Regions from separate parts of the Streptococcus sp. SCPM-O-B-15294 (M123) genome, predicted to be linked through region 2. Evidence: predicted binding sites of a transcription regulator. Region 2 holds the regulator's gene; each other region holds the start of a gene.

Region 1 (8,071 bases), on a different contig from region 2:
TCATGGAACGTAGTATCTTTGGCTTTTTTACAGCCGTTCTATGTGTGATTTGCTTAGTATGTGCTTCCCAGACTCTTCGGAAGAAGCGCTATGGCTTAGCCACCCTCTTCTTATTAAATGCCTTTACCAATCTTGTGAATTCGATTCACGCCTTTTATATGACTTTATTTAAATAAATTACAAACAGACTTTAGAATCGGGAGAAGAAAATGCCTACAAATCAATCAAATGATATGATGGTTTATTGTTCGTTTTGTGGTAAGAACCAAGACGAAGTACAGAAGATTATCGCAGGGAACAACGCCTTTATCTGTAATGAATGTGTTGAGTTAGCTCAAGAAATCATTCGCGAAGAACTAGCTGAGGAAGTCTTGGTAGACCTCTCAGAGGTTCCAAAACCAATCGAACTCCTCAATATCCTTAACCACTATGTTATCGGTCAGGATCGTGCTAAACGAGCCCTCGCAGTAGCGGTATATAATCACTACAAACGGATTAACTTCCACGAAAATCGTGAAGAAGACAATGATGTGGATCTCCAAAAATCAAACATTTTGATGGTGGGACCTACAGGTTCAGGAAAAACTTTCTTGGCTCAAACACTTGCTAAGAGCTTGAACGTGCCATTTGCCATTGCGGATGCGACAGCCTTGACAGAAGCAGGTTATGTCGGAGAAGACGTTGAAAACATCCTTCTGAAGCTCTTGCAAGCAGCTGACTTCAATATTGAACGTGCAGAGCGTGGCATCATCTACGTTGATGAAATCGATAAGATTGCTAAGAAGAGTGAGAACGTCTCTATCACCCGTGATGTGTCTGGTGAAGGGGTACAACAAGCTCTCTTGAAGATCATCGAAGGAACTGTAGCGAGCGTGCCACCTCAAGGCGGACGCAAGCACCCACAACAAGAAATGATCCAAGTTGATACCAAGAATATCCTCTTCATCGTTGGTGGAGCCTTTGATGGGATTGAAGAAATCGTGAAGCAACGTCTAGGTGAGAAGATCATCGGATTTGGTCAAAATAACAAAGCCATCGATGAATCAAGCTCTTATATGCAAGAAATCATTGCAGAAGATATCCAAAAATTCGGCATTATTCCTGAGTTAATCGGTCGTCTTCCAGTTCTTGCTGCATTAGAGCAATTGACAGTGGATGACCTGGTTCGTATTTTGAAAGAACCAAGAAATGCATTGGTGAAACAATACCAAGCTCTCTTATCCTTTGACGACGTTGAATTGGAATTTGATGACGAAGCGCTTGAAGAAATTGCAAGCAAGGCCATCGAACGTAAGACTGGTGCTCGCGGACTACGCTCCATCATCGAAGAAACGATGTTGGATGTGATGTTTGAAGTTCCGAGTCAAGAAGATGTCAAACTGGTTCGAATCACCAAAGAAGCAGTTAACGGAACTGAAAAACCAATTTTAGAAACTGCCTAGAAAGAAATTCTATGAAAGTAAATACTCATAATGCGGATATTCTCTTGAGCGCTACCAATAAAAGCCATTATCCTCAAGATGATATCCCAGAAGTTGCACTTGCCGGTCGATCAAATGTCGGCAAGTCTTCTTTTATTAATACCATGCTGAATCGTAAGAACTTGGCCCGTACATCAGGAAAACCAGGAAAAACACAATTATTGAACTTTTTCAATATCGATGACAAACTTCGTTTTGTCGATGTACCTGGCTATGGATATGCTCGTGTTTCCAAAAAAGAACGCGAGAAATGGGGCAAAATGATTGAAGAATATCTGACATCAAGAGAGAATTTAAGAGCTGTTGTCAGCTTGGTTGATCTTCGTCATGAACCCTCGGCAGATGATGTCCAGATGTACGAGTTTTTGAAATATTACGAAATCCCTGTTATCTTGGTTGCGACCAAAGCCGACAAAATTCCAAGAGGAAAATGGAACAAGCATGAATCCATGATCAAGAAGAAGTTAGATTTTGATAAAACAGATACCTTTATAATCTTCTCATCGGTCAATAAAACTGGAGTAGAAGAAGCTTGGGATGCAATTTTTGACTATAGTTTTTCGGAATAAATCGTATTATTACTAACCTGTTATTTATTTGTTTGATTTATCTCGATATTGTAATTAAAATGTAATATTGAGCTCAACAATTTAATGCTTTTCTGTGCTATAATCATCTTAAAGAGTTTTCATTAAAACATTAGGAGATTATCACATTGAAAAAATTACTAAATAAATCGAAATTGATTGGATCCTTAGTAGCTCTGGTAGCTGCAGGAACAGTTGCGGCAGCCATGAGTGAGCACGTAGGAAACGTTGGAGCTAATGATGAAGCATATTCTCAATATGCAGATCCAACAGAAGCCTTCATCTCACAAATCGGTGAATCTGCTCGCCAACTTGGTCAAGAAAATGACCTGTATGCATCAGTTATGATTGCTCAAGCCATCCTAGAGAGTGGAGCTGGTCAATCTGGTTTGTCATCTTATCCACACTACAACCTTTTTGGTATTAAAGGTAGCTATGCTGGTCAATCAGCAGTGATGCAAACATGGGAAGATGACGGTAATGGAAATGCTTATACTATCAACGATGCTTTCCGTTCATACCCTAGCTACTATGAATCATTGCAAGACTATGTTGCTGTTTTGAAACAAGGTCACTTTGCTGGCGCTTGGAAAAGCAATACAACTAGCTATCAGGATGCAACTGCAGCCTTAACGGGTGTCTATGCTACTGATACAAGTTACTATGCTAAATTGAACCACATCATCGAAACTTACAACCTTACTCAGTATGATTCACCTAGTGTCTATGGTGGCTATGAAGGCACAGTCTACAACCCATATCGCCAACAATACACAACTCAAGAGATCTTGAACTTGGATATCGCTTGGGCAAATCGTTTCTTGTAAGATATGAATTAAATTGAATGATAAACAGGCCATTAAGGTCTGTTTTTTCTTCTCTTCGGGTTAAATCGTTGTTTTATAGAACACAAAATTTTTGCTAATATTTTTTTGAAAACCTTTTCAGGGAGTTGGAACTATGATATAATGAAGAAGTTCACAAATTCAATATATAAGGAGATTCAGATGGGAGAATCAAATTTTGTTCTTAAAGTAGAAGCAGCATGTCAGAAGAAGGAAGAACTATATACAGCTTCTAAAGCTCGGTATGCTGTCCGCTCTATGTTTGCGGGTGCATTTCTAACAATGAGTACAGCAGTTGGGATTGTGGGTGCAGATTTGCTCAATACCTTCTTGCCAGGTTCTGGTCGTTTCTTGTTCCCATTTATTTTTGCCTGGGGATTGGTTTATTTACTATTTTTAAATAGTGAGCTAACGACTTCAAATATGATGTATCTGACAGCTGGTGTTTATCTAAAGAAGATAAATTGGAAGAAAGCTTTAGAGATTCTACTTTATTGTACATTCTTTAATCTAGTTGGCGCCTTGTTCCTCGCATTTCTTTTCAATCAGACAAGTGCTTTTTCTCATTTGAATCCAAAAGGATTCCTTGGCTCGGTTGTAGAGATGAAGCTCCAACGTTCCAATCAATTGATTTTCTTTGAAGGAGTGATTGCTAACATCTTTGTTAACATAGCAATCTTGTCCTACCTTTTCTTTAAAGATGAAACAGCGAAAGTTCTGATGGCTTTGTCAGCTATTTATATGTTTGTTTTCCTTACCAATGAACACATCGCAGCGAACTTTGCTTCTTTCTCATTAGCTACATTTAATTCTATTTCTAAAGATTTGCCTCATTTAGAGTTCTTCAATGTACTTCGTCATTATGCAGTCACTTTTGTAGGTAACTGGGTAGGTGGAGGAGTGATCATGGGCTTAGCCTATGCATGGCTCAATCGTACTAAGACGATCTATAAAGATTAATTATTTTTTAAAAAAAGTTTGCAAAAATACTTGCATTCTTTTTTTTTATGTGATACACTAAATAACGGTTTGAAAAAACTGCCTAAGACAGTAGGGGAGCTCGACTCATAAAGATCCTACCGAGGACAAAACGTATCATGTAAAAGAAGCGTATTGTACTTTCGTGTCTAGGTTTGGGCGCGTTTTTCTTTTGGAAAAATTCCCCAAGCAAAATAATTACGGAGGTGAACACACTAATGAGTGAAGCAATTATTGCTAAGAAAGCGGAACTAGTTGACGTAGTAGCTGAGAAAATGAAAGCTGCTGCATCAATCGTCGTTGTAGACGCTCGTGGTTTGACAGTAGAACAAGATACAGTTCTTCGTCGTGAGCTTCGTGGAAGCGAAGTTGAGTACAAAGTGATCAAAAACTCAATCTTACGTCGTGCAGCTGAAAAAGCTGGTCTTGAAGATCTTGCATCTGTTTTTGTTGGACCATCTGCAGTAGCATTTTCTAACGAAGATGTTATCGCACCAGCGAAAATCTTGAACGACTTTGCTAAAAACGCTGAAGCACTTGAAATCAAAGGTGGTGCAATCGAAGGCGCTGTCGCATCTAAAGAAGAGATTCTTGCTCTTGCAACTCTTCCAAACCGCGAAGGACTTCTTTCTATGCTCCTTTCTGTACTTCAAGCGCCAGTGCGCAACGTTGCTCTTGCAGTCAAAGCGGTTGCAGACAACAAAGAAGACGCAGCTTAATCTTAAGCTACGCAGCGTAGCCTAGCTACAATAAAATAAAAACATAAAATATATAAACTTATTTGGAGGAAATAACAATGGCATTGAACATTGAAAACATTATTGCTGAAATTAAAGAAGCTTCAATCCTTGAATTGAACGACCTTGTAAAAGCTATCGAAGAAGAATTTGGTGTAACTGCAGCTGCTCCTGTAGCTGTTGCTGCAGCTGGTGCTGCTGACGCTGGTGCTGCTAAAGATTCATTCGACGTTGAATTGACATCTGCAGGCGACAAGAAAGTCGGCGTTATCAAAGTTGTACGTGAAATCACTGGTCTTGGTCTTAAAGAAGCTAAAGAACTTGTTGATGGTGCACCTGGCGTTATCAAAGAAGGTGTTGCTACAGCTGAAGCTGAAGAAATCAAAGCTAAATTGGAAGAAGCTGGAGCTTCAGTTACTCTTAAATAATCGAGTTTCCAATCAAAACGAAAACCGAGGTTTAGGCCTCGGTTTTTTTATTCTTTAGGAATTGTAAATAATTATCAAGTTCAAGAATTCTTTATTTAAATTCTCCAATAATCAATATATTGAAAACGTTTTATTTATTTGTTAAAATAGTTTTAATAAGTTAAAAGGAGATTACTTATGAAATATTTTAAACGTCTGGTCTTTATTGCTTTGTTTGCTTTTAGCGCTTTGTTTCTTGTTTCCTGCGCTGGGGCTGGCTCTAGCGATAATGGTGTCTATGTATTTGAACCTACGTCAGAAGAAATCCTAGAAATGGTGGAAAAAGAAACTGGGACAAATAGTGCTGCTAACCTTTTCGTTGATCAACTAAAAATTAAAGTGGAACTTGAAATTAAGGATAATTCAGGAAAAATATCTGCTTCAGTTAGTATGTTTGGTAACAAGCAAGAGAAATCTGTAGATATAAAAGTAGATCAAAAGAACAAAACTTTTTGGTCAGAAGAGGATCCTGAGAAAAAGGTGACATATAAGATCGAAGGAGATGTTTTAACAGTCGAAAATTCTGACCTAGACATTGGAGATGAAAATACGTCAGCATTCTTAAAATACGTAAAATTCAAACGTCAAAAATAAAATATAGAAAGTAGATAGTATAGGGCTATCTACTTTTTTGTCTCTAGAAAATAGGTATTGAACCGATAAAAAGCCTGATTTCTGTTGGATTTATCAAATCGAAACCAAATTCTTTTGGTGAGTGTTAGCTCCACCGTATATTCTTATACTTCTTAAGTTCTTACTCATTTATTATGTTGTTAGACTTCTATTTTTTTGATAAAATAGTATTTATCAACAAAAAAGGAGATTTCTGATGAAATACTTTAAACGTCTTGTCTTTGCTGCTTTGTTGGCAGTTGGTGCGGTTTTCCTTGTAGCTTGTGGTTCTACAACTAGCGACAATGGGAAATATGTCTATAAAGCTGAAAAGGAACAAATTAAAAGCATCCTTAAAGATCAAGGGGCAACTGATGAGCAACTTGAGAAGGTCATTGATCAATTTTCATTGACAATGACAATTGAAATTAAAGATACAAAAGCTAAAATGATTTTCGAAATGAAAGCTCTTGGTGAAAGCAAAGAGAAAACTATTGACCTGAAAGCTGATCAAAAGGCTAAAACTCTTGAAGGCGGTAAAGACAAAGTCAAGTATAAGATTGATGGTGATGTTTTAACTTTGGATGTATCAAAAGCAGATTCTAGTGATTATGAAGTTTTTAATTTCTTCAAAGATGCAAAATTCAAACGTCAAAAATAATCGTATCTAGAGGGGGTAGCGGAGGCTATCCTCTTTTTTATTCTTTGATTTTCTTCTGCTCTTTTCCTTGCTAGCCTAGGGGGGATCTGATATAATAGGGATGACTTGAAGGAGCCAACGTGCTTTGTAAAATAGCTTAAAAAGTGCTTGAGGGTGCTTTTTTATTGTATAGGGAGGAGAAAGGTATGGGATATATTTGGTCCTATTTGAGAAAATATCCAAAATGGTTGTGTTTGAATTTTACAGCAGCCATCTTTTTTGTGATTGTCAATCTCGGTTTGCCAACTGTTCTAGCTCGTATGATTGATGAGGGGATCAATCCGAGAGATATGGAGCGGGTTTATTTTTGGGCTTGGGTTATGTTCGGTGTGATCATCGTCGGGATTCTAGGTCGAATCGTTCTGGCCTATGCCGTTGGGAAGATTACTACAACCATGGTCATGGATATGCGAAATGATCTTTATGAGAAGCTTCAGGAATATTCCCACCATGAGTATGAGAAGATTGGGGTTTCTTCCTTGGTAACGCGGATGACGTCTGATGCCTTCGTCTTGATGCAGTTTTCTGATCAGATGTTGAAGCTTGGCGTCATTACCCCTATCATGATGCTGTCCAGTATTCTGTTGATTTTACAGACGAGTCCATCCCTTGCTTGGATTGTGGCGATTTCGATGCCATTTTTGGCGGTGGTTGTCTGGTATGTAGCTGTTAAGACCAAACCTTTGTCAGAAAAGCAGCAGGAAACCTTGGATAAGCTCAATCAATATGCGCGCGAAAATCTTACAGGACTCCGAGTTATTCGTGCTTTTGCGCGTGAGGAATTCCAAGAGGAAAAGTTTGGCCAAGCCAATGCAGTCTATGCGGACAACTCCAATAAACTCTTTAAACTGACTGGTTTGACAGAGCCACTCTTTGTCCAAATCATCATCGCCATGATTGTAGCTATTGTATGGTTTGCCCTAGATCCTCTAGGGGATGGAAGTTTAGAAATCGGGAATCTTGTCGCCTTTATCGAATACAGTTTCCATGCCTTGCTTTCTTTCCTTTTCTTAGCTAATCTCTTTACCATGTACCCACGGACAGCTGTCTCTAGTCATCGTTTGAAAGAAATTATGGACATGCCGATTTCTATTGATCCAAATGAAAATGGGGTTACAGAGACAGAAACCAAGGGCTATCTGGAATTTGACAATGTTACCTTCGCCTATCCTGGTGAGACAGAGAGTCCAGTCCTTCATAATATTTCCTTTAAAGCTAAGCCGGGGGAGACCATTGCCTTTATCGGATCGACCGGTTCTGGGAAGTCCTCTCTAGTACAGTTGATTCCTCGATTCTATGATGTGACCCTAGGGAAAATCTTAGTGGATGGTGTAGATGTACGTGATTTCAATGTCAAAGCCTTGCGCCATAAGATTGGATTCATCCCACAGAAGGCCTTACTCTTCACGGGGACTATTGCCGAAAACCTTCGTTACGGAAAAGAAGATGCCAGTATTGAGGAGCTAGACAAGGCAGCAGATGTGGCCCAAGCTAAAGAGTTTATCGAAAGCAAGGAAGAGCAGTTTGACACTCATTTAGCAGAAGGGGGAAGCAACCTTTCTGGTGGACAGAAACAACGTCTATCCATTGCGCGTGCAGTTGTTAAAGAGCCGGATATCTATATCTTTGATGATTCCTTCTCTGCTCTTGACTACAAGACAGAT
Region 2 (8,071 bases):
TTGAATTTAAAACCTTACTAACCAAGGAAGAGTACCATTCTCTAGAAGACTTTTTCAAAGACCAACCACCTATCCGACAAACCAATCACTATATTGATACGCCCGACCATGCTATCCGGAATCATCGGATGGCCTTGCGAATTCGTACCTTAGCTGATCGGGCTGAGCTAACCCTTAAAGTACCGCAAGATGAGGGACATTTTGAATACAATCAAGCCCTTACTTTTGAACAAGTAGAAACCTTTCTCTCCAAGAAGAAATTCCCTAAAGGTGAGATTGCCAGCTTTCTCACTGATTTAGACATTCCTCTAACTTCCTTAGATGTCTGGGGAAGTCTAGAAACAGAGAGACGGGAGAAAAGAATCCCTAAAGGATTATTAGCTTTTGACCGTAGTCGCTATAACTCTATCGAGGACTATGAGTTAGAAATGGAGGTGGATGCCGCTTCAGATGAAACTTATTTTCACGAATTTCTCAAGGAAAAACAAATTGAATACAAGCCAGCCAAAAGTAAAGTAGCAAGATTGGCTCAAAGTTTGCTAAATAGCTGAAATTACTGAATTTTTTTGCTAAAATAAGACTAGACAAAAATATCTAAATGAGGATCAAACACATGTCAGAAAAAAACAATATGAAGCTCTTCGCACTCAACTCCAACCAAGAAATTGCACAAAAAATTTCGGAAGTTGCTGGCATCCCACTCGGAAAGCTTTCTTCACGTCAATTCTCAGATGGTGAAATCCAAATTAATATCGAAGAAAGTGTGCGTGGATATGATATTTACATCATCCAATCTACTAGCTTCCCAGTGAACAATCACTTAATGGAATTGTTAATCATGGTAGATGCTTGCCAACGAGCAAGTGCCCATACCGTAAACGTGGTCCTTCCATACTTTGGGTATGCTCGTCAAGACCGCACTGCTGCTCCTCGCGAACCAATTACAGCAAAATTAGTTGCCAACATGCTTGTCAAGGCAGGGGTAGACCGTGTTGTAACCCTCGATCTTCATGCGGTTCAAGTACAAGGCTTCTTCGATATCCCAGTAGACAACTTGTTCACGATTCCTCTATTTGCGGATCACTATATCAAACAAGGTTTAACCGGTTCAGATGTAGTGGTTGTCAGCCCTAAAAATTCTGGAGTGAAACGCGCACGCAATCTTGCTGAATATCTAGATGCCCCAATTGCTATCATCGACTACGCCCAAGACGATTCCAGCCGTGACGAGGGCTACATCATAGGGGATGTTAAAGGTAAAAAAGCAATCCTGATCGATGATATTCTAAATACAGGAAAAACCTTCTCTGAGGCTGCAAAAATTGTTCAACGCGACGGCGCCACTGAGATTTATGCCGTTTCTAGTCACGGACTTTTCGTTAAGGGAGCCGCAGACCTACTGAATCAAGCACCGATTAAAGAGATTTTGGTTACAGACTCTGTAGCAACCAAAGAGCAAAAACCAAAAAATGTAAAATACATTACTGCAAGTGAATTGATTGGAGATGCCCTTGTACGTATCCAAGAGCGTAAACCAGTTAGTCCACTATTTGCATACCACAAGAAATAAGGTGATGGCGTGATTTATTTTGACAATGCGGCAACCACTCCCCTAAGCCCAGGAGTAATCAAGGTGATGACAGAAACGATGGAAACCAGTTTCGGAAATCCCTCTAGTCTCCACTCCCACGGTCGCCAAGCGAAAAAGATTCTTAGAGACGCTAGGGAATGCGTTGCAACTTGTTTAAAGACCTCTAGTCAACAGATTATCTTCACTTCTGGCGGGACCGAAAGCAATAACACTGTTATAAAGGGCTACTGTCTCAAACATAGACAGCAAGGGAAGCATATTATTACCACGGCTATTGAGCACCATGCCGTCCTGGAACCGATTGAGTACTTGGTCCAAGAATATGGATTTGAAGTAACCATCATTCAACCGGTCGATCAAAAGATTCGACCTGAAGATATTCGAGCTGCACTTCGTCCCGATACAGTTTTAGTATCCACCATGTATGCCAACAACGAAACGGGTGATCTCTTGCCTATCAAGGACATTTCAGACCTTTTAAAAGACCATCCTGCTGCTTTTCATGTCGATGCTGTTCAAGCCGTTGGTAAACTTGCTGTAGCCCCTGAAGAGCTAGGAGTTGATTTTCTAACCGCATCGGCCCATAAATTTCACGGGCCTAAGGGAGTTGGTCTTCTCTATGCTAAAAAGCCTGACTTCTTCAATCTCTTACACGGTGGTGACCAAGAAGACAAACGTCGAGCTAGTACAGAGAACTTGATTTCAATTGCTGGAATGGCTCAAGCCCTCAAAGAAGCAACTGAGCAGTTAGACGCAAATTATCAGTACATTCAGAGCTTATCTGAACGTATCCTAACAGGCCTAGAAGATTTAGATTTCTATCTGAATAGCACAGACTCCAAACTTCCTCATGTCTTAAACATCGGCTTCCCAGGTATCATCAATGATATCTTACTGCTTCGTTTAGATATGGCGGGAATTTCAGTATCAACTGGCTCGGCTTGTACTGCGGGGACTGTTCAGCCAAGTCATGTCCTTGCAGCTTATTATGGCGAAGATTCACCTCGCTTGAAGGAATCTATTCGCATTAGTTTATCCGAATTCAATACGACTGCTGAAGTCGATACTTTTATAACAACTATTCACAAAATTTTAGGAGAATTACATGGCATTTGAAACATCTGTCTCATTACCAAACTGCGATTACACATACGCAATCCATCCAAATATTAAAAAATATACCCTACGCGACAATACCTTTGCACAAACAAAGGTTGGAAACTACGAATTAAATCGTTTGTTAGAAGCTATTCCAAATAGTGGAGATGGCTTTAAGTTAAAAATTATCATCAATAAGGATTTAACAGGATTTAAAATTAACATTACTGACAAGTCAGGCCTTCGTTTGGTAAATATTTTTAAAAACCCAGAAAACAAGATTATCCAACAAAAATTCTACTTCCTCATGGACAGTTTAGTTGAACGTGAAATCTTTGAAAGGATTGAAAAGTAATGACCAATAGTCCTGTAGTCCTCACCTATTTGGATGCATATCAGAAGGAACGTCAGGTTAGCTACGACAACATCGATCACTGTCTATTAGCCTTCTCAGGTTGTGTGACCATTCCAGATTCCTATCAGGTTGTTTCTGTGACCTACAAGGGGCAAACCTTACCTTTCACTGGAAAAATCGGTGACTTCTATCGCTATCTGATTCAGTTTGATCAGAGTTTAAGAAATTCCAATTAAGAAAGAAAAACACCGTTTTGGTGTTTTTTTAGTAGAAGATAGTTGCTTTATTCACAAACTTTTTATAAAATAGATTTGAAAGGTTGTGATATTGTGAAACAAGATAAGACTAATCCAATTCCTCGTGCTACTGCTAAACGACTCTCCTTGTATTACCGCATTTTTAAACGCTTTAATGCAGAGAAAATTGAGCGAGCAAATTCAAAACAGATCGCTGAAGCCATCGGGATTGATTCCGCAACTGTTCGTCGAGACTTCTCCTACTTTGGAGAGCTTGGACGACGTGGTTTTGGTTATGATGTCAAAAAGTTAATGAACTTCTTTGCTGATCTCTTGAATGATAACTCCATCACCAATGTTGCTATTGTCGGGATTGGAAATATGGGGAGTGCCCTTCTTCACTATCGCTTCCATGAGCGAAACAAAATGAAAATTGTCATGGCATTCGATACGGATGATCATAAGTTAGTCGGCACTAAAAGTAAAGATGGTATTCCGATTTACGGCATCTCCACACTAAAAGAAAAACTTGAGGGACAAGAGATTCAAACAGCCATTTTAACCGTTCCAAGTGTAAAATCTCAAGAAGTTGCAGATTTACTGGTTGAAGCTGGTATCAAGGGAATCCTTAGCTTTTCTCCCGTACACTTAACAGTTCCAAAAGATGTGGTAGTCCAATATGTCGACCTAACCAGTGAACTACAAACCCTTCTCTACTTTATGCGTAAGAATACATGATAAGCAAAGAGGCTGGGACAAAAGTCCTAGCCTCTCAATTGTCTTTGGATTGTTGAGCAAGACGCAGTGGTTGAGTGGGCTCTACCACGCTGATTTTATCAGCTTTTACAGCCCTACTCAACTGTGCGGAGGTGGGACGACAAAATCGAATTCTAACGAATTACCGATTTCTGTCCCACTCTCTTTTTCTATACCAATAAATCTGTTTCTTCCCGGTAGCTATAATAATCATCAGTTGAGACAATCAGATGGTCCAGGAAAACAATTCCTAGACAATTGCAGGCTTCAATCATTTGTTGGGTGACACCATCATCATTCTTGCTAGGATGAATGATCCCGGACGGGTGGTTGTGAACCAAGATTAAGGATGTCGCCATATGCTTGATGGCATAGTGCAAGATTTCTCTTGGTTCTGCAATGCTACGATTGACTGTTCCAATAAAAATCACTTGCTGATGGATAATTTGATTTTGAGTATTCAGATATAAGGCCAGTAAATGTTCCTGTTTCTCATGGCCTATTTTTTGCTGCATCATTTTTGCCAACTTTTGACTACTCATGATTTGTTCTGTTTCAATCACTTCAGAAGTCTGTATTCGTTTCCCTAGTTCAATAGCAGCTATCAGCTCTATGGCCTTTACTTTCCCAATTCCTGGAATTTCCTGTAACTCCTGAAAACTCATACTAGCTAGTTCTTTTAAACTCTTTAGTGATCCCAACAGGTCTTGAGCGATCTCGTAGACTGGTTTATTTTTGTTCCCCGTCCGTAATAAGATGGACAGCAATTCTTGATGACTGAGCTTATCAGGTCCTTCTGTTAGCAAACGTTCTCTAGGTAAGAGACCAGTTTCTTGAAATACAATATGATACATAAAAAACCTCCTCAATTAATAATTCGCAATTGAGGAGGAAAAAGGACGATTCTGTATAAATTAAATTGGACAAACTACTTCTCTTAAGTTTTCAAGAATTCGAGTTTCTTCATTTGAGAAGTTAATTCTATAGCATTCTTGCACTTGTTCCAAAGAAGCAAGAAATTGACGAATTTCGTATCGAACTAAGTGTTCTTGATCATCAGGAATGTTTTCAATGGTTTCGAAGACCTGTTCAACTTCGTAGATCCCCTTGGTAATGAGCGCTGTTTTAGGGAAATCATTGACCAGTAAGCCATAGAAGTTTCTTAACAAAGTATAGATATCTTCTGTGCGCATTCAGTTCCTCCAAGCTTCTTTCTATCACTCTTCTATTATAAAATAGAAAGCATGCAAAAATATGTCAGTCAGGTAACATTTTATGACTATCCTCTTACAAGTTGGCAGAAAATTAACAGAAAAAAAAGAGGTCAAGGACCTCTTTTTAAGTTGATTATAATTGCATTTGATTATAAGATTTTGTGAAAGCTTCCAGTATATCTTTTGGTGCTTTTGAGTAATCTACTGAAGTTTCCAAAGTCCCTTTTACAATCGTACGATAAGTTGCTGCAGCATCCTCACAGGTCACCAAGGTGATTTCATTAACCCCTTCACGATCTGCAATGACATCGACCCGATCTGGTGTAACTGTCTCAACAGAATTGATGACATAAGTATACACCTTTTCCTTATCAGTGATATAGATTTTCATTCCAGCTTTGGCATGTTCTAATGGAGAAAAGAGCATTTCATTTGCCCCTGTCAAACCAAAGACATGGTGACTAGCCAAGGAGTAATTCCTTTCCCCCATAACCTGGTCCTCTTTCATGGTACCAGCCCCATAATAGAGTCCCACATTATCTAAGCCTTTAAAAATCGGAAGGTTCATCTTCAACTCAGGGATTGCTATCCCCCCAATAACAGGCAACTTCTGCGCCTGCCACTGGGCATTGATAACAGATTCTGTAGAAAGCGATTTGACTTCTTTAAAATCAAAGCTAGTCTTGGCATCTTTATTCTTATCGATGGTCTTTTTCGATACCTTGCTGACCTGGTACTGATTGGTATGCCACACCATGATCATGTTCCGAATCGGAGCATTAAAGATCAAGGCAATAGACAAAAGGATCAGTAAGGTAGCAAAGATATTAATCAAGCGATTGCGTAAGCTTGTTTTCTTCTTTTTTCTTCTTGAAGCCATTATTTATCCTACCCTTCACTTTCAGTCTCAGTCTCTGACTCATCTTTTTCGTCAGCTTGAACCGTTGTAAAGGTTACGATTTGGGCATCTTGATCCAGACGCATCACTTTCACACCCATGGTCGAACGTCCAGTTTGAGAAATATTAGCGACGCTAGTACGAATCATGACACCTGTATTGGTGATAATCATCAAATCCTCATCTCCTTTGACAGTCATGAGACCGGCCAGAGGACCATTCTTATCAGCCACATTAGCAGTTTTAATCCCTTTACCACCACGTCCTTTTGTTGGATACTCATCAGCACGCGTGCGTTTACCGTATCCCTTTTCAGTGATGATCAATACTTCATCTTGATCTGTAATCACGCTTGCACCGACCACTTGGTCGCCTGGGCGAAGGTTGACACCTCGAACCCCAGTTGCCGAGCGCCCCATATTCCGTACGACAGACTCTTTGAAGCGGACAGAATAACCAAATTTAGTCCCGATGATCACGTCCGTATTTCCGTCAGTGAGGAAGACGTTGATCAGCTCATCCTCATCTTTAAGGTTAAGAGCTTTCAAGCCATTTTGACGAATATTGGCAAACTCAGCTACACTGGTCCGTTTCACTAAACCTGAACGGGTTGTAAAGAAGAGATAGGCGTCTTCACTACGATCCTGAGCGACGTTAATAATGGTCTGAATGGATTCTCCGTCATCTAACTTAAGCAAGTTGACAATCGGAAGCCCCTTAGCTGTACGGCCGTATTCAGGGATTTCATAACCTTTCAGACGATAGACCCGTCCCTTATTGGTAAAGAAGAGCAAACGATCATGGGTGCTGGTAGAAACCAATTCACGGACAAAGTCATCATCTTTGACCCCTGTACCTTGAACACCACGTCCCCCACGTTTTTGAGCAGTAAATTCATCTTGATCCAATCGCTTAATGTAACCCTTGTTAGAGAGAGTAATCAAGACATTGCTTTCTTCGATCAAGTCTTCGTCTTCTAGTGATAGAACTTCTCCTACCATCAATTCTGTCCGACGTGGATCTCCAAACTTCCGTTTGACCTCGTCCAATTCTTCCTTGATAATCGCAACTACACGCTCTGGCTTGGCTAAAATATCAGCAAGATCAGCAATCAAGGCAACGAGATCATCGTATTCGCTTTGAATCTTGTCACGTTCCAAACCAGTCAAACGACGAAGACGCATATCCAAGATAGCTTGGCTTTGACGCTCAGAAAGCTTGAACTTACTCATCAATTCTGCTTGTGCTTCTGCATCTGTCTGGCTATTACGGATGATTTTAATCACTTCATCGATGTGATCAAGAGCGATTAAGAGACCTTCCAAGATATGGGCACGTGCTTCTGCCTTCTCTTTATCAAAGATGGTCCGACGAGTTACCACTTCTTTTTGGTGCTCAATATAAGATCCTAAAATCTCACGAAGAGAGAGAATCTTAGGGACACCATTTTGGATAGCCAACATGTTGAAACCAAAGTTGGTTTGCATTTGGGTCATCTTGAAGAGGTTGTTTAAGATAACATTGGCTGACGCATCGCGACGGACTTCAATGACGAAACGAACCCCTTCCCGGTTAGACTCATCCCGAACTGCTGTAATCCCATCGATTCGTTTTTCTTGAACCAAACGAACGATATGCTCATGCACTTTGGTTTTGTTGACCATATAAGGAAATTCTGTCACGACAATGCGTTCACGGCCTGTCTTGGTCTCTTCAATTTCCGTCCGAGACCGCAAGACAATCGAGCCTTTTCCTGTTTCATAGGCCTTATGAATACCCGATTTGCCCATGACCAAGGCTCCGGTAGGGAAATCTGGTCCAGGAAGCACCTCCATTAGTTCACGTGTGGTCACATCAGGATTGTCCATCATTAGTTTGACAGCATCAATAGACTCACCAAGGTTGTGTGGAGGAATATTTGTC
Region 3 (8,071 bases), on a different contig from region 2:
ACATTTGAATATCTTGTGTTGGCATAGATGAATTTTTCACCCCGATCACCCGTGGATTCTTGCGCATTTCAGCATACAGGTCGCGTGTGAGGGTGGTACCAGACAGTTGCGGAATATTATAAATGATAAAATCTGTATTTGGTGCAGCCTTGCTCATGTCATTCCAATAGCGAGCAATCGAATAGGCAGGAAGACGGAAGTAAATAGGTGGGATAGCAGCAATAGCATCTACTCCAAGACTTTCAGCATGCTTTGCAAGTTCAACGCTATCTTTGGTATTGTTACATGCGACGTGGGCAATAACAGTTAGTTTTCCTTTAGCGACCGCCATTACATTCTCTAAAATCAGCTTACGATCTTCAACACTAAGATAAATACATTCTCCAGAAGATCCGTTGACATAAACCCCTTGTACTCCTTTATCAATATGGTATTGAGCCAAAGCACGTACTCTTTCTGGGCTCACTTCACCATTTTCATCATAGCAAGCATAAAACGCTGGAATAACACCTTCATATTTCTTCAAATTTGTATTTGTCATTTGGAAACCTCTTTCTTTATTTTGTTGCTTCTACAAATTTTTTTGTAATTAATTGTGGACGTGTAATAGCTGAACCTACGACAACACTATAGGCACCTAACTCCAATACCCTATGGACTTTATCAGGGGTATCTATGTTACCTTCTGCAATTAATGGATGAGATAGTTTACTAAGAGCTTTGCGAATAATTTCAAAGTCATTTGATTCGATTTTATCGCCCTTACTTTGCTTGGTATAGCCTACCAATGTTGTCCCAATATAATCAAAACCTAATTGGTCAGCCGTAAGCATTTCATCAATAGTAGAACAATCTGCCATCCACAATTGATCCGGATATTTTTTCTTTACTTTTTGGAAAAAATCTTCTAAGCTTTCGCCATTTGGTCGTGTAGAGGTTGTGGCATCTATCGCAATGATATCCGGACGAACCGTCATGAGTTCATCTACCTCTTTCATAGTTGCCGTGATATAAACATCTGCACCTTCGTAATCTCGTTTGATAATCCCAATGATCGGCAAATCTACTGCTTTTTGAATCGCTGCAATATCAACAACCGAATTGGCGCGGATTCCAGATGCTCCTCCTTCCTTGGCAGCCACTGCCATACGAGCCATAATAAAATCACTATGCAATGGTTCGTCTGGTAGAGCTTGACACGATACAATCAGCTTATGCCGTAACTCTTCCATGATTTAATCACCTGTTTCTTTTTTGAATTGTAAGCTCTTACATCATTAATCATAATACTTTAAATATGTATTTTCAATACTTTTTCTATAATTAGAAAGTACTTTCTAAAAAATCTCAGATTTCCTATATTTTTATTGTATGCCTATTTTATTTCATATACAAATATTTTACGTTATTTTTTTAAGTCCTTTTTTATCAACTATTGAGAGGATCTTCTCTCCCACCATTCATTTACTTCCTTATTTATTTCTCATAACTGCTATTTAACCTATCCACTTTTTGGCCTTCTCGTTCTGAAAGTAAATTTACTCCTGGGACTACTTTTAACATCATTCGTTTTCCCCTTAAATCCTGTTACTAGTTTCAATGGTTTTCACTTGCTTTTACTTGAATAAAATGGTCTCCCCATGTTATAATTTGTAATATATTATAGGATTGTCCTGTTATTTCATTTCGCGAGAAAGGAGGACTGCTGTGAAACAAGATCAAGATTTACGCATGATTATCGCAAGTCATGAAACGGAATTGACAGATATGGAACGCGACATTGCCCACTATTTTCTATCATCCGAAGCACGACAGCATTCCCTATCCTCATCTCGCGTGACCAAATTGCTACATGTCTCAAAAGCCGCTTTAACCCGTTTTTCTCAAAAATGCGGGTTTACTGGCTATCGGGAATTTGTCTACCATTTTAACGAAGAAACCAAGAATCAAAAACAAGTGCAAGATCATGACGAACTGACTCTCAGTGTTTTGCAGCGCTACCACCATATCAGTAATGTCACTGAAGGCCTGATCAAAGATTCACAATTGGATCGAGTGGCTGAACTGATCGACCAAGCGGACCGGGTCTACTTCTTTGGGATCGGTAGTTCTGGTTTAGTAGCTAGAGAAATGAAATTGCGCTTGATGCGATTAGGTGTCGTATGTGAGGCTCTGACAGATCAAGATGGCTTTGCTTGGGCGACTAGCATTCTCGATTCCTCTTGTCTGGTCATTGGCTTCTCACTATCAGGAAGTACGATCTCTATTACAGACAGTCTACTAAATGCCAAGGAAAAAGGGGCCAAGACGATTCTTATAACTTCTAACCCTGTTGCCATCCACCAAGGATATACAGAGGTATTGCCTGCTGTAGCCCTTCCTAGCAACACCTACATCGATCGAATTTCTGCCATTTTCCCTCTACTCATCGTTGTGGATTTGGTCTATGCCCATTTCCTCAATAAAAACCGAGAACAAAAAGAAGTTGTCTTTGATAGCTACTGGGAAAACAAAAAACTCTCTAGTCAACGTTCTCGAAAATCTTAATATGGTCTCCCTATTTTAAAAAACCATGAAGGTTGGGGCTTCTCCCATCCTTCATGGTTTTTATGTTTCATGTTTTTGTCTATTGATACTAGTTTCAGAGATGCAAACATTCTAAAATTTTTAAAGAAATTTTTTCCATTTCCAGATTTTTATACGAATAGTATAAGTGACCAAATAAAAAGAAAGGAGGACCATAGATGTACTATACTCCCATTATCATCCCATGGTTTTTGTATTACTTCTTCCGTAAATAAATAAGGAAAGGGAATGCCAAACATGAAAAAGAATACCAAAGCTTTTGTTCTATTAATCTTGCTTTCATTGATCTTGTTTTAAACTAAAACCTTGAAACGTAAGAAAAACACAGCATTGGCTATTGACCTTATCCTTGCTTCATCTAATCAGCTCAGCTGACACAAAATGAACAAAAGTCAACCACATACAAGCTAGCTCTATTGGAAAATTACCCTAGCTTTGCATTCAACAAAAATTAGGAGTATTAAGATATGAGATGGCCTATCCACACTATGATTTTTGCAATCATCATCGCATTAACTGTTTTACATGATGCACATCTGATTGCGTTTCAACCAAAAATTAATTTAGCCATAGCGGCTACAATCTATCTAGCAGTTGATGCTAGATGGCGACAAACAAAAAAGAAAGAGGAAAATTAAATGACAACAGAATTCACCCAAAAATTCACACCCTTAACAGAAGAAGAATTAACACAAGTCGATGGGGGAGCTATCCCATTGGTTGCTTGGATCCTTGCTCATCCCTATCTATCTGGCACTATTGCTGGTGGTGTAACAGCTGTCGGAACTGCCATTTGGGGAGCATTTAAATAATTAATTTGAAGGAGAAAAGCAATGATAGACCAAGTACAATTTAAAGATCTCACGCATGAAGAATTAAGTGATGTTAATGGTGGAGGACTCCCTTTTCTGTTAGTTTTCGCTTACGGTTTTTCTTCTGCTTATATCGGGACAACAAAACTGATCGATGCATTTCATAGTAATATGACACGAAAATGGTAAAGGAGGAGACCTATGAGTCTGGTATTTATCACCCTCATCCTTTTGACAGGATACTGCATTCTTGATAAAAAAGCACCCAAACAAGTAGAAGGGTACTTTCCTAAATTTGCTATTGCCTTCATGGTCACTTTCACCATTCTGAACGAGGCAATTGATTTACTCTACACGATCTTACATTAAGGAGGACATCTATGGATACAAGCATCCATTATACTTGCCTAACAGAAGCTGAACTGGCGACCATTGATGGAGGAGCCTCCGTCTTTGACTCGGCAAAATTCATCGTTCAAACATGGAATATTCTATACAATTCTGGACGTGATTTTGGCCGTAGTATCATCAATGGCATCGTGCACTAGAAAGGAGCAAGCATGAAACTCGAAGAAACACGTTTTAGAAGCTTGTCCGAGCAGGAACTCAGCCATGTAGATGGTGGATCCGTCTGGATCACTGTTGGACTAATCGCTACTCCCCTTCTCATGGGAACCTTCGCTGGCGCCTTTGACGAATACGCTCGCAAACGAGGCAAATAGTAACACTTCTTTATCATCTCACTTAACAGTACAAACATCCCAGCTATCATTCTATAGCTGGGATGTTCTATTGTTTAAACGATCTTTTTAAGCAAAAAAATGAGGCTGGGACAAAAGTCCTAGCCTCTCAATTATTTTTTGATTGTCGAGCAAGACGCAGTGGTTGAGTGGGCTCTACTACGCTGATTTCATCAGCTTTTACAGCCCTACTCAACTGTGCGGAGGTGGGACGACGAAATCGAATTCTAACGAATTACCGATTTCTGTCCCACTCTCATTTTTCTATCTTATTTAGGTGATGGATCTATCCAACTTCTTAGCTGAGGTCGTTATCAATAATGACTTTCAAGGCATTGTTTTCGCCAGCATGTTTGAAAATTTCGTATGCCTTTTCTGCTTCTGACAGTTTGAAATGATGGGTCACCAACTTCGTTGCATCAATCTTACCAGATTTCAAGACGTTAAGAAGCATTTCAGTTGTATTGGCATTAACCAAACCGGTATTGAGCGTAATGTTCTTGATCCAAAGGTCATCAAGATTGAAGCTAACTGGTTTACCATGCACTCCGACGTTGGCAATATGACCGCCGACAGAGATAATATTTTGACAGACATCAAAGGTAGCTGGATATCCCACACATTCCATGGAGATATCAACACCACGACCATCAGTCACTTCATTGATAAAGGCCTTGATTTCATCAATATCACTTGAACAGATGGTATGAGTAGCTCCAAACTTCTTAGAGGCTTCGAGACGTGACCCTGACAAGTCTACCATGATAATGGTAGCTGGTGAGAAGAATTGTACAGTTAAGAGAGCTGCCAAACCGATCGGCCCTGCACCAACGATACAAACGTTGTCTCCAGGTTTCACGTGAGAAGGAAGAACACCAATTTCATAGGAAGTCGGAAGAATGTCTGAGAGCATAACCAAGGCTTCGTCATCTACAGAAGCTGGTGCATGATAGAGACTGCCGTCTGCGTGAGGGATATGGACATACTCTGCTTGGGTACCGTTGATCAAGTGGCCAAGGATCCAGCCCCCATCTTCACAGTGGGAAGGCAAGCCACGTTTACAGTAGTAGCAAGTGTTACAAGCTGTTACGCAAGAGATGATAACCTTGTCTCCTACCTTAAAGTTCGTAACCGCTTCGCCGACTTCTTCGACAATCCCAATTCCTTCGTGACCCAGAATGGTCCCTTCTTTACAAGCTGGAACATCACCACCCAAAATATGGAGGTCTGTTCCACAAATAGTCGTTTTCACTAAACGAACAATCGCATCAGTTGGTTTCTTGATCACTGGTTTTGGTTGATCAATCAACTGAAGATTTCCTGCGGATACATATGTTGCTGCTTTCATAAGCGACTCCTTTTTTGTTGGTTTCATCAAACCATTTTATTACAGTTTTTACTTTGTGAATATTATAACATATAAAGTAAGCGCTTGCAACATATTTATTAGATTTCTTTAAAAGATCATTTTCAGATCACAAAAACCAATTTTAGCATTAAAACAAAGAAAAATCCCCCGCTCTTTTGAGCGAGGGATAGCTGATAAACATCAGTTGTTCTCTAGTGTCTTATTTACGACGTCCTGGACGTTCTTTGTAACCATAGTATGCATCTTCGATGATTTCTTGCATGTGGTCTACCATTGGAAGACGTGGGTTAGCTGGTGAACATTGATCTTCGTAAGCAAGGAAGGCCAATTCACGAGAATGTTTCTTCCATTCTTTTTCGTCGATTCCTTGTGCTTTGAAGTTCATTTCGATACCTACGCGCTCACCAAGTTCGTATACAGCTTTTGCATAAGCTTCAACTGCTTCTTCTGGTGTAGAGCATGGAAGTCCTAGCATACGAGCGATGTCTTGATACTTCTCATCTGCACGGTAGTAGTTGTACTTAGGCCATGTTGCTGTCTTAGCTGGGCGTGTACCGTTGTAGCGGATAACGTATGGAAGCAAGATCGCATTGGTCCGTCCGTGAATGGTGTGGAATTGCGCACCAATCTTGTGGGCCATTGAGTGAGAAATACCTAAGAAGGCATTCGCAAAGGCCATACCTGCGATGGTTGACGCATTGTGCATCTTTTCGCGTGAGTGGAAGTCCGCGTTCTTCACTGAGCTTTCCAAGTTTTCGAAGACAAGTTTGATGGCTTGAAGCGCAAGACCATCTGTGTAGTCACTGGCCATTTGAGATACGTAAGCTTCAGTCGCATGAGTCAAGACGTCCATACCAGTGTCCGCTGCAACAGATCCTGGAATTGTCAATACCAAAGCAGGGTCTACGATTGCCACAGTTGGTGTCAATGAGTAGTCAGCGATTGGGTATTTACGGTTGTTTGCTTTATCAGAGATAACGGCAAATGGCGTTACTTCAGATCCTGTACCAGATGTAGTTGGGATCGCAATGAATTTAGTCTTCTTACCAAGCAATGGGAATTTGAAGGCACGTTTACGGATATCCATGAATTTTTGTACAAGGTCACGGAAATCCACTTCTGGTTGCTCGTAGAAGAGCCACATAACTTTGGCAGCATCCATTGGTGATCCACCACCAAGAGCGATGATTGTATCTGGTTTGAAGGAACGCATAATCTCAGTACCACGTTCAACTGTAGTGATATCTGGATCTGGTTCTACATCAGCAAAGATTTGGTAAACTACCTTATTGCGACGAAGGTCAAGCTGTTCGATGATACGATCAAGGAAACCAAGCTCTACCATAGCGTGGTCTGTAACGATCATGACACGTTCAACGTCACGACATTTTTGTAAGTATTCAATTGAATCACGTTCAAAGTATGTTTTTGAAGGAAGTTTCATCCATTGCATGTTATTTCTCCGGCGTCCGACTTTTTTGATATTCAAGAGGTTGATGGCACTAACGTTGTCCCCAACAGAGTTGCGTCCGTAAGAACCACATCCAAGTGTCAATGATGGCAAGAAGGCATTGTAAACATCCCCGATACCACCGAAAGTCGAAGGAGAGTTGCAGATCACACGAATGGCTTTAACTGCTTTACCAAATTCTTTGGTCAATTCTTCGTCAGCTGTATGGATGGCAGCTGAGTGACCAAGACCGTTGAATTCAACCATTTGGCGAGCTTTGTTAATTCCGTCTTCACGGCTTTCAGATTTCAAGACAGCGATGACTGGTGACAATTTTTCACGAGTCAAAGGCTCTTTTTCACCAACTTCTTTACATTCTGCCGCAAGGATATTGGTTCCTTCTGGAACTGAGAAGCCAGCTTGTTCAGCGATCCATGCTGCTGGTTTCCCAACGATGTCCGCATTCAATTTCGCACCCGCACAGTTCTTGCTGTTGGCTTTCACACCGAAGCAGAACTCTTCAAGAAGGGCTTTTTCTTTTTTGTTAACAAAGTAAGTGTGGTAAGATTTGAATTCTTCAACAAACTCATCGTAGATTTCTTTATCGATGATGACCGCTTGTTCAGACGCACAGACCATACCATTGTCAAATGATTTAGACATAACGATATCGTGTGCTGCTTGGCGGATATTGGCTGATTTTTCAACATAAGCAGGTACGTTTCCGGCACCAACCCCAAGAGCTGGCTTCCCACATGAGTATGCTGCTTTAACCATGGCGTTACCACCGGTCGCAAGGATAGTCGCAACTCCTTCGTGGTTCATCAGGGCACTGGTTGCTTCCATAGATGGTTGCGTAATCCATTGCACACAGTTTTCAGGAGCTCCTGCTTTAATCGCTGCATCGCGGACGATTTGTGCCGCATGAGCTGATGATTCTTGAGCTGATGGGTGGAAGGCAAAGACGATAGGGTTCCGTGTCTTCAAGGAAATCAAAGCTTTAAAGATTGCTGTTGAAGTAGGGTTGGTTGTAGGAGTGATCCCGCAGACAACTCCGACTGGCTCAGCAATAAGGGTCAAACCAGTGACGTCATCTTCTGAAATGACACCAACT
Region 4 (8,071 bases), on a different contig from region 2:
TTGCAGGTAAAGAAGCAAAATTCGTGACAACCATCCACGAAGTAAAAGCAAAAGAAGTACCAGCTCTTGACGATGAATTGGCAAAAGACATCGACGAAGAAGTTGAAACTCTTGCTGAATTGAAAGAAAAATACCGCAAAGAGTTGGCTGAAGCGAAAGAAGAAGCTTACAAAGATGCAGTTGAGTCAGCAGCGATTGACCTTGCAGTAGAAAACGCAGAAATCGTTGACCTTCCAGAAGAAATGATCCACGAAGAAGTACACCGTGCTGTCAATGAATTCCTTGGGAACATGCAACGTCAAGGAATCTCTCCAGACATGTACTTCCAAATCACTGGTACAACTCAAGAAGATCTTCACAAACAATATGAAGCAGATGCAGCAGCACGTACTAAGACTAACCTTGTCGTAGAAGCAGTTGCTAAAGCAGAAGGCTTCGAAGCAACTGACGAAGAAGTAACTGCAGAAATCGAACAATTGGCAGCAGACTACAACATGCCAGTTGAACAAGTTCGTAGCTTGCTTTCACCAGAAATGTTGAAACATGATATTGCTGTGAAGAAAGCTGTTGAAGTGATCACAAGTACTGCAAAAGTAAAATAAAAAAGACGATCTTCCATCTTGATGGAAACAAGTCATAAGAAGAAAAGCTGAGGCCATGTGTCCCGGCTTTTCTCTTCTTATTGGCGCGGAATTTTCCTTTGACGAAAGGGGAAAATTATCGTACAATAGAGTGTAACGATAAATGATGTATTCTAGGGGTATCCTCTTTTTTAATGAAAAAGAGTGTTGCCTTGAGATAAAAATGAAGGAGATCTACCTTGGAATTAGAAGTATTTGCTGGACAAGAAAAAAGTGAACTTTCAATGATTGAAGTAGCCCGTGCGATCTTAGAGTCACGTGGCCGTGATCATGAAATGTATTTCAATGACCTGGTCAATGAAATTCAAAACTACCTCGAAAAATCAAACAGTGAAATTCGTGAAGCTCTTCCATTGTTCTATACAGAATTAAATGTGGATGGAAGCTTTATCCCACTAGGAGACAACAAATGGGGACTTCGCTCATGGTATGCGATTGATGAGGTAGATGAAGAAATCATCGCTCTTGAAGAAACAGATGAAGACGAAGAGCCTAAAAAACGTAAGAAAAAACGTGTCAATGCCTTTATGGATGGAGACGAAGACGCGATCGATTACAATGCGGATGATCCAGAAGACGAAGATGTCTATGAAGCAGATCCAGCGCTTACTTACGATGATGAAAACCCAGAAGATGAGAAGGATGAAGTAGAAGCCTATGACGCTGAAATCAATGAAATCTCACCAGATGAGTTGGATGAAGAAGTTGAGTTAAGTGACGAAGAAGACGAAGAAGAGTCTTACGAAGAAGAAGAATAATTCAAAAAAACAAGGAATTCGTTCCTTGTTTTTTCTTTGCTTGAAGGACGCTTCAAGGAGGAGTATAATAAGGGTGTAAGCCTGAAGTAGTGCAGAAGGAGGAAGAGCATATGGACTGGATACTGAATCAAAGTTTGGTGGACTTAGGGATTGAGACAGTTGTAATCGGAGTGGCCAAACAGGTGGATCCACAAGCTCCCTTGTCTGCAACTTTTCTAGCTAAAAAGAAGGAGATGGAAGCTTGGGCCTTAAATTGTGATTTCAGCTCGGTGAAAGAGGAGGCAGTTGTACAAGGCTATATGGGCTTGTTGAAGGAAGTGGGGCGTAGTGTCAAAAAGAACCCGCCGACAATTCTTGCTCTGATTAAGAATATCCAAAGTCGAGGCTTCCTTCCGACGATCAATAGTGTGATTGATATCTATAATGTCGAATGTCTCCGTTCCTTTCTAGCCATTGGAGGGCATGATCTGGATAAAATCCAGGGGCCAATCGAGTTTACGATTAGTCAAAGAGAGGAGACCTTTTTGCCCATCTTATCAACAGAAAAGCATGTTAGTGAAACAGATCCGGTCTACCGAGATCAAGAGGGTATTATGGCCTGGCTAGATGTGAGAGATGGTGAACGCTATAAGATGGAGGAGACTACCCGCAATGCCCTCTTTATCATCCAGGGAAACAGAGCGACCTCTGTAGACATGCGCTTGGAAGCACTGGAACGGATCCACAAGGATCTTGCTTCCTGCATGCCTGATCTTCAATTTGAGAAGTTTATCGTCACAAGAAATGGCGTGGAGCCAGCTACTTAAGTGTATAAAAATCATTTTCATGAAAGTTTCAATTTGACAAAGTAGACCATTTGCGGTAAGATATTGTTCGGGCACCTCATTTTGAGGTCGGAGCTCCCTAATCATTAGGGGGCTATTTTTGTTTTTCCGAAAAGGGGAATGGCCTCCACCATATTAGAAGAAGAGGAAAGCATATGTCAACAAAATATATTTTTGTCACTGGTGGTGTCGTATCATCCATTGGGAAAGGGATTGTCGCAGCGAGTCTCGGTCGCCTGCTCAAAAATCGTGGATTGAAAGTGACCATTCAAAAATTTGACCCTTATATCAATATTGACCCAGGGACGATGAGTCCTTACCAGCACGGGGAAGTCTTTGTAACAGATGATGGGGCAGAGACAGACTTGGACTTGGGTCACTATGAACGCTTCATCGATATCAACCTGAATAAGTACTCAAATGTGACAACAGGAAAAATTTATAGTGAGGTCCTTCGCAAGGAACGTCGTGGAGAATACCTTGGAGCAACTGTCCAGGTCATTCCCCATATCACGGATGCCTTGAAAGAAAAGATCAAACGTGCAGCAACTACGACGGATTCAGATGTCATCATCACAGAGGTTGGTGGAACCGTTGGAGACATTGAGTCCCTTCCCTTCCTTGAAGCTCTTCGCCAAATGAAGTCTGATGTTGGGGCTGAAAATGTCATGTACATCCACACAACCTTGCTTCCTTATCTTAAGGCAGCTGGTGAAATGAAAACCAAGCCAACGCAACACTCTGTCAAAGAATTGCGTGGTTTGGGAATCCAACCAAATATGTTGGTCATTCGTACAGAAAAGCCAGCTGGACAAGGAATTAAAAATAAACTAGCCCAATTCTGTGATGTAGCCCCAGAAGCTGTTATTGAGTCGCTTGATGTAGAACACTTGTACCAAATTCCATTGAACTTGCAAGCACAAAACATGGACCAAATTGTTTGTGACCATTTGAAATTGGATGTTCCTGCAGCAGATATGACCGAATGGTCTGCGATGGTCGACAAGGTCATGAACCTCAAGAAACAGGTCAAGATTTCCTTGGTTGGAAAATACGTAGAATTGCAAGATGCCTACATTTCTGTTGTTGAGGCCTTGAAGCACTCAGGATATGCCAATGATGCCGAAGTGAAGATTAATTGGGTCAATGCTAATGACGTGACAGCTGAGAATGTAGCGGAACTCCTAGCTGATGCTGATGGGATTATCGTCCCAGGTGGTTTTGGTCAACGGGGAACAGAAGGAAAAATTCAAGCCATCAAGTATGCGCGTGAACAGGACATCCCAATGTTGGGTGTCTGTCTGGGGATGCAGTTAACCTGTATCGAGTTTGCCCGTAATGTCTTAGGACTTGAAGGAGCTAATTCATCCGAATTGGATCCAGAAACCAAGTATCCAATTATCGATATCATGCGGGACCAAATCAATGTGGAAGACATGGGAGGAACGCTCCGTCTCGGTCTTTACCCATCTAAACTCAAACGAGGATCAAAAGCAGCAGCTGCCTATGACCATCAAGAAGTGGTACAACGTCGCCACCGTCACCGTTATGAGTTTAACAATGCTTTCCGTGAACAGTTCGAAGAAGCAGGATTTGTCTTCTCAGGCGTTTCACCAGACAACCGTTTGGTCGAAATCGTTGAAATCCCAGAGAACAAATTCTTTGTCGCTTGCCAATACCACCCAGAATTGTCAAGCCGTCCAAACCGCCCAGAAGGACTTTACACAGCCTTTATCACAGCGGCCGTTGAGAATCACGATAGCAAATAAAAATCAAGGGTGTGCAATAAGTGTCCAGCCTTTGGACTATAATAGTAATAACTACATGACGCAGTGGTTGATTGGCATCTTTGTTCGCTATTCAAGCTCCAAAGATGACCTAATGAGGGAAACAAAGTTTCCTTTATCCGCAACCTTCAACAGTCTCCCAGACTGTTGAAGCTATGCGGGGGTAGGAAGATTGAAAAGGTTTGGGGAACCTTTTCAACTTTTTAATTAGTCGGAGTTCTTTCCCACTCCCTTTTGTGAAGAAATGACAAGCTTTGAAAAAAGTTTGAAAAAAATCTTGACAAGAAAGTAGAAGATTGATATACTAGTAGGGTACTCAATCGCGGGGATGGCGGAATTGGCAGACGCGCAGGACTAAGGATCCTGTGACCGCTTTAGGTCGTGAGGGTTCAAGTCCCTCTCTCCGCATCGGATGATCAAGACAGCTTCGGCTGTCTTTTTTCTTGTTCATTTAGGAGAAAGATCGCTTGAAAGAGAAGAAAACGCTTTAAAGACTCAGGAAAAGCTAGCATTTTCAATGAAAAAGTGATAAAATAAACAATGTAAGTGGTTTAACCACAAAAAATTAGAGGAGGCCTACTACTAATGGCAATCGTTTCAGCAGAAAAATTTGTCCAAGCAGCTCGTGACAATGGTTACGCAGTTGGTGGATTTAACACAAACAACCTTGAGTGGACTCAAGCTATCTTGCGTGCAGCAGAAGCTAAAAAAGCTCCAGTTTTGATCCAAACTTCTATGGGTGCTGCTAAATACATGGGTGGTTACAAAGTAGCTCGCAACATGATCGCTAACCTTGTTGAAGCAATGGGTATCACTGTACCAGTTGCAATCCACCTTGACCATGGTCACTACGAAGATGCTCTTGAGTGTATCGAAGTTGGTTACACTTCAATCATGTTCGACGGATCACACCTTCCAGTTGAAGAAAACCTTAAATTGGCGAAAGAAGTTGTAGAAAAAGCTCACGCTAAAGGTATCTCAGTTGAGGCTGAAGTTGGTACAATCGGTGGTGAAGAAGACGGTATCGTTGGTAAAGGTGAATTGGCACCAATCGAAGATGCTAAAGCAATGGTTGCTACAGGAATCGACTTCTTGGCAGCAGGTATTGGTAACATCCACGGTCCATACCCAGCAAACTGGGAAGGTCTTGACCTTGACCACTTGAAGAAATTGACAGAAGCTCTTCCAGGATTCCCAATCGTATTGCACGGTGGTTCAGGTATCCCTGATGAGCAAATCCAAGAAGCTATCAAACTTGGTGTTGCGAAAGTTAACGTTAACACTGAGTGCCAAATCGCATTCGCAAATGCAACTCGTCAATTCGTACGTGAATACGATGCAAACGAAGCAGAATACGACAAGAAGAAACTCTTCGACCCACGTAAATTCTTGAAACCAGGATTCGAAGCAATCACAGCTTCAGTTGAAGAACGTATCGACGTATTTGGTAGCGAAAACAAAGCTTAATCTTGTTTGAAACGTTATTAACCAGAGGTTTATCCGCAAGGATAAGCCTTTTTAATTTCTCTTTTTCTGAAAAATGTTTGTTTCAAACAAATAATGATTGCGATTCTGACAGTTTAAGGTTATAATAAACAAAAACGAAGCAAGTAGGTAGGAAATGAAAAAACAGGAAAGACTGAATGAAATTATCAATCTGGTCAATAAGGCTGGAACCGTTTATGTTCAAGACATCATGGAAAGTATGCAGGTGTCGGATATGACGGTCCGTCGGGATTTGATTGAATTGGAAAAGCAAGGTCTCCTTATTCGGGTTCGAAATGGAGCCAAAAGTAACCAATTCCTCCCTTCACGGGAACTGCCCCATGAAGAGAAGTTGCTAAAGAATATTCTGGCTAAGCGTGAAGTAGCAAAGAAAGCTAGCGAGCTGATAAAAGAAGGCGAGAGTATTTTCCTTGGGCCGGGGACCTCTGTTGAGGTTCTTTCCGAAGCCATTAATAATAAGGAACTGCGCGTGGTGACAAATTGTCTACCGATTTTTCAAGAATTGTTAAAGAAAAAAAGTGATACCTTTAAGGTAATCCTCTTAGGAGGGGAGCTTCGAGAAACCAGTCAAGCTTTTGTCGGCGAGATAACGAACACTCTCATGGAAAGAATGTACTTCCACAAGATGTTTTTTAGTGGGAATGGCATTGTGGATGGACGCGTTCTGACCTCTTCTTTTGAAGAAGCCTATACGCAAAAGTTAGCCTTAGAACGTTCTTCTGAAGCTTACCTACTGATTGACTCCTCCAAGATTGGTAAGGAAGACTTTACCTCTATCTGTTCCTTGAAAAAAGTAACTGCGGTGATAACGGACGATGCATCTGAGAAAGCACATGAAGAATTAGAGGAATATACACGTGTGATTGTATAAATAATAAACTGAAAAAGAGAGAATGATTCTCTCTTTTTTTGTTTATTACAAACAATTTAGGGCTAAAAAATAATAAAAAATAAAGAAAAATGAAAAAAATAAACAAAAAATAGTTGACAACAAACAAAATTAGCGCTATACTGTGTTTGTGAATAACAAAACGAAGTCGAATGAAGAAAGAGGAGAACTTTCTTTGTTGACAGAAATGCAAAAAGGAGAAGCAGATGGCAATTGTAGTTGGTGCGGATGCAGCAGGTATTCGCTTAAAAGAAGTAGTCAAAGAATATTTGGAAGCAGAAGGTTTCCAAGTCGTGGACGTGACAGAAGAAGGGCAAGACTTTGTCGATGTGACTTTAGCTGTTGCAAAAGAAGTGAAACAAGCAGAAGATAATCTGGGTATTGTTATTGACGCTTACGGAGCTGGTCCATTTATGGTCGCAACTAAAATTAAAGGAATGGTTGCTGCAGAAGTTTCAGATGAGCGTTCTGCCTACATGACCCGTGGACACAACAATTCTCGTATGATCACCATGGGTGCTCAAATCGTAGGTGACCAATTGGCCAAAAATATCGCCAAAGGATTTGTAAACGGTAAGTACGATGGTGGTCGCCACCAAATCCGTGTCGATATGCTCAACAAGATGTGCTAAGGAGGAGAGAAAAATGAAAATTGCAATTGGATGTGATCATATTGTTACAACTGAAAAAATGGCTGTTTCTGAATTTTTGAAATCATTGGGTCATGAGGTCCTTGATTTCGGAACCTATGACCATGCTCGGACCCACTATCCAATTTTTGGGAAGAAGGTTGGGGAAGCAGTAGTGAGTGGTCAAGCAGATCTTGGTGTATGTATCTGTGGAACTGGCGTTGGAATTAACAACGCGGTTAACAAGGTTCCGGGTATCCGTTCATCCTTGGTCCGCGATATGACCTCTGCTCTTTATGCGAAAGAAGAACTCAATGCCAACGTGATTGGTTTTGGAGGGAAGGTCACAGGAGAACTTCTGATGTGTGACATTTTGGAAGCCTTCATCCATGCGGAATACAAACCAAGTGAAGAAAACAAGAAATTGATTGCCAAGATTCAACATTTGGAAACCCACAACGACCGTCAAGAGGATGAGGATTTCTTCACAGAATTCCTTGAAAAATGGGACCGTGGGGAATACCACGACTAAGAGGTGAGTCTATGATTTTAACGGTAACCATGAACCCTTCAATCGACATTTCCTATCCATTAGAAAGCTTACACTTGGATACGGTCAATCGAGTTGACAAGGTAAGCAAAACCGCAGGAGGGAAGGGTCTCAATGTCACACGGGTCCTTGCAGAGATTGGAGATCCTGTCACGGCAACTGGTCTGATTGGTGGTTCAACAGGCCAATTTATCTTGGACCATCTGGATCAGGAAATCGGCAAAGAATTCTTTGAAATTCAAGGGGAGACCCGGAATTGTATTGCGATCCTGCACGAAGGGAAGCAAACTGAAATCCTGGAAAAAGGTCCGTCTGTTTCTGAAGAAGAAGGGCAAGCCTTTCTTGATCACTATGAAGCCTTGCTTCCAGATGTAGCAGTCGTTGCCATCTCAGGTAGTTTACCAGCTGGCTTGCCAATTGATTATTATTCTCAATTGGTCGAGCGCGCTAAGAAGGCAGGGAAACCAGCCGTTCTGGACTGCTCAGG

The links. Region 2 encodes Rex, which represses fermentation and respiration genes when NADH is low (regulators of the CRP and FNR family bind a similar motif). Its sites were predicted from a motif close to TTGTGAANTANTTCACAA; they were not measured.
Region 1: the regulator Rex is predicted to act here: its motif matches at 2,964-2,981, upstream of AC3E8G_RS05520 (formate/nitrite transporter family protein).
Region 3: the regulator Rex is predicted to act here: its motif matches at 5,540-5,557, upstream of AC3E8G_RS07755 (zinc-dependent alcohol dehydrogenase family protein).
Region 4: the regulator Rex is predicted to act here: its motif matches at 4,534-4,551, upstream of AC3E8G_RS04030 (class II fructose-bisphosphate aldolase).

Annotation. Positions count from the first base shown of each region.
Region 1 covers NZ_JBYQGU010000006.1:62,850-70,920, forward strand. Annotated here, with positions in the region: gene AC3E8G_RS05500 (hypothetical protein) at 3-176, shown strand; gene clpX (ATP-dependent Clp protease ATP-binding subunit ClpX) at 210-1,442, shown strand; gene yihA (ribosome biogenesis GTP-binding protein YihA/YsxC) at 1,454-2,050, shown strand; gene AC3E8G_RS05515 (glucosaminidase domain-containing protein) at 2,197-2,895, shown strand; gene AC3E8G_RS05520 (formate/nitrite transporter family protein) at 3,076-3,873, shown strand; ribosomal protein L10 leader region at 3,937-4,071, shown strand; gene rplJ (50S ribosomal protein L10) at 4,110-4,610, shown strand; gene rplL (50S ribosomal protein L7/L12) at 4,688-5,056, shown strand; gene AC3E8G_RS05535 (hypothetical protein) at 5,234-5,689, shown strand; gene AC3E8G_RS05540 (hypothetical protein) at 5,925-6,368, shown strand; gene AC3E8G_RS05545 (ABC transporter ATP-binding protein) at 6,554-8,071, shown strand, end outside.
Region 2 covers NZ_JBYQGU010000003.1:105,863-113,933, reverse strand. Annotated here, with positions in the region: gene AC3E8G_RS03515 (CYTH domain-containing protein) at 1-551, shown strand, start outside; gene AC3E8G_RS03510 (ribose-phosphate diphosphokinase) at 614-1,570, shown strand; gene AC3E8G_RS03505 (cysteine desulfurase family protein) at 1,580-2,707, shown strand; gene AC3E8G_RS03500 (DUF1831 domain-containing protein) at 2,697-3,044, shown strand; gene AC3E8G_RS03495 (DUF4649 family protein) at 3,044-3,280, shown strand; gene AC3E8G_RS03490 (redox-sensing transcriptional repressor Rex) at 3,374-4,018, shown strand; gene radC (RadC family protein) at 4,207-4,890, opposite strand; gene AC3E8G_RS03480 (porphobilinogen deaminase) at 4,951-5,229, opposite strand; gene AC3E8G_RS03475 (class A sortase) at 5,384-6,130, opposite strand; gene gyrA (DNA gyrase subunit A) at 6,139-8,071, opposite strand, start outside.
Region 3 covers NZ_JBYQGU010000011.1:39,638-47,708, reverse strand. Annotated here, with positions in the region: gene AC3E8G_RS07800 (dihydrodipicolinate synthase family protein) at 1-541, opposite strand, end outside; gene AC3E8G_RS07795 (N-acetylmannosamine-6-phosphate 2-epimerase) at 558-1,232, opposite strand; gene AC3E8G_RS07790 (MurR/RpiR family transcriptional regulator) at 1,708-2,547, shown strand; gene AC3E8G_RS07785 (hypothetical protein) at 3,054-3,224, shown strand; gene AC3E8G_RS07780 (Blp family class II bacteriocin) at 3,225-3,398, shown strand; gene AC3E8G_RS07775 (class IIb bacteriocin, lactobin A/cerein 7B family) at 3,420-3,587, shown strand; gene AC3E8G_RS07770 (hypothetical protein) at 3,600-3,767, shown strand; gene AC3E8G_RS07765 (alcohol dehydrogenase) at 3,779-3,946, shown strand; gene AC3E8G_RS07760 (hypothetical protein) at 3,959-4,120, shown strand; gene AC3E8G_RS07755 (zinc-dependent alcohol dehydrogenase family protein) at 4,437-5,486, opposite strand; gene adhE (bifunctional acetaldehyde-CoA/alcohol dehydrogenase) at 5,707-8,071, opposite strand, start outside.
Region 4 covers NZ_JBYQGU010000004.1:51,620-59,690, reverse strand. Annotated here, with positions in the region: gene tig (trigger factor) at 1-602, shown strand, start outside; gene rpoE (DNA-directed RNA polymerase subunit delta) at 821-1,399, shown strand; gene AC3E8G_RS04045 (B3/B4 domain-containing protein) at 1,510-2,205, shown strand; gene pyrG (CTP synthase) at 2,379-3,992, shown strand; tRNA gene AC3E8G_RS04035 (tRNA-Leu) at 4,333-4,418, shown strand; gene AC3E8G_RS04030 (class II fructose-bisphosphate aldolase) at 4,596-5,477, shown strand; gene AC3E8G_RS04025 (DeoR/GlpR family DNA-binding transcription regulator) at 5,632-6,387, shown strand; gene lacA (galactose-6-phosphate isomerase subunit LacA) at 6,612-7,037, shown strand; gene lacB (galactose-6-phosphate isomerase subunit LacB) at 7,051-7,566, shown strand; gene AC3E8G_RS04010 (tagatose-6-phosphate kinase) at 7,578-8,071, shown strand, end outside.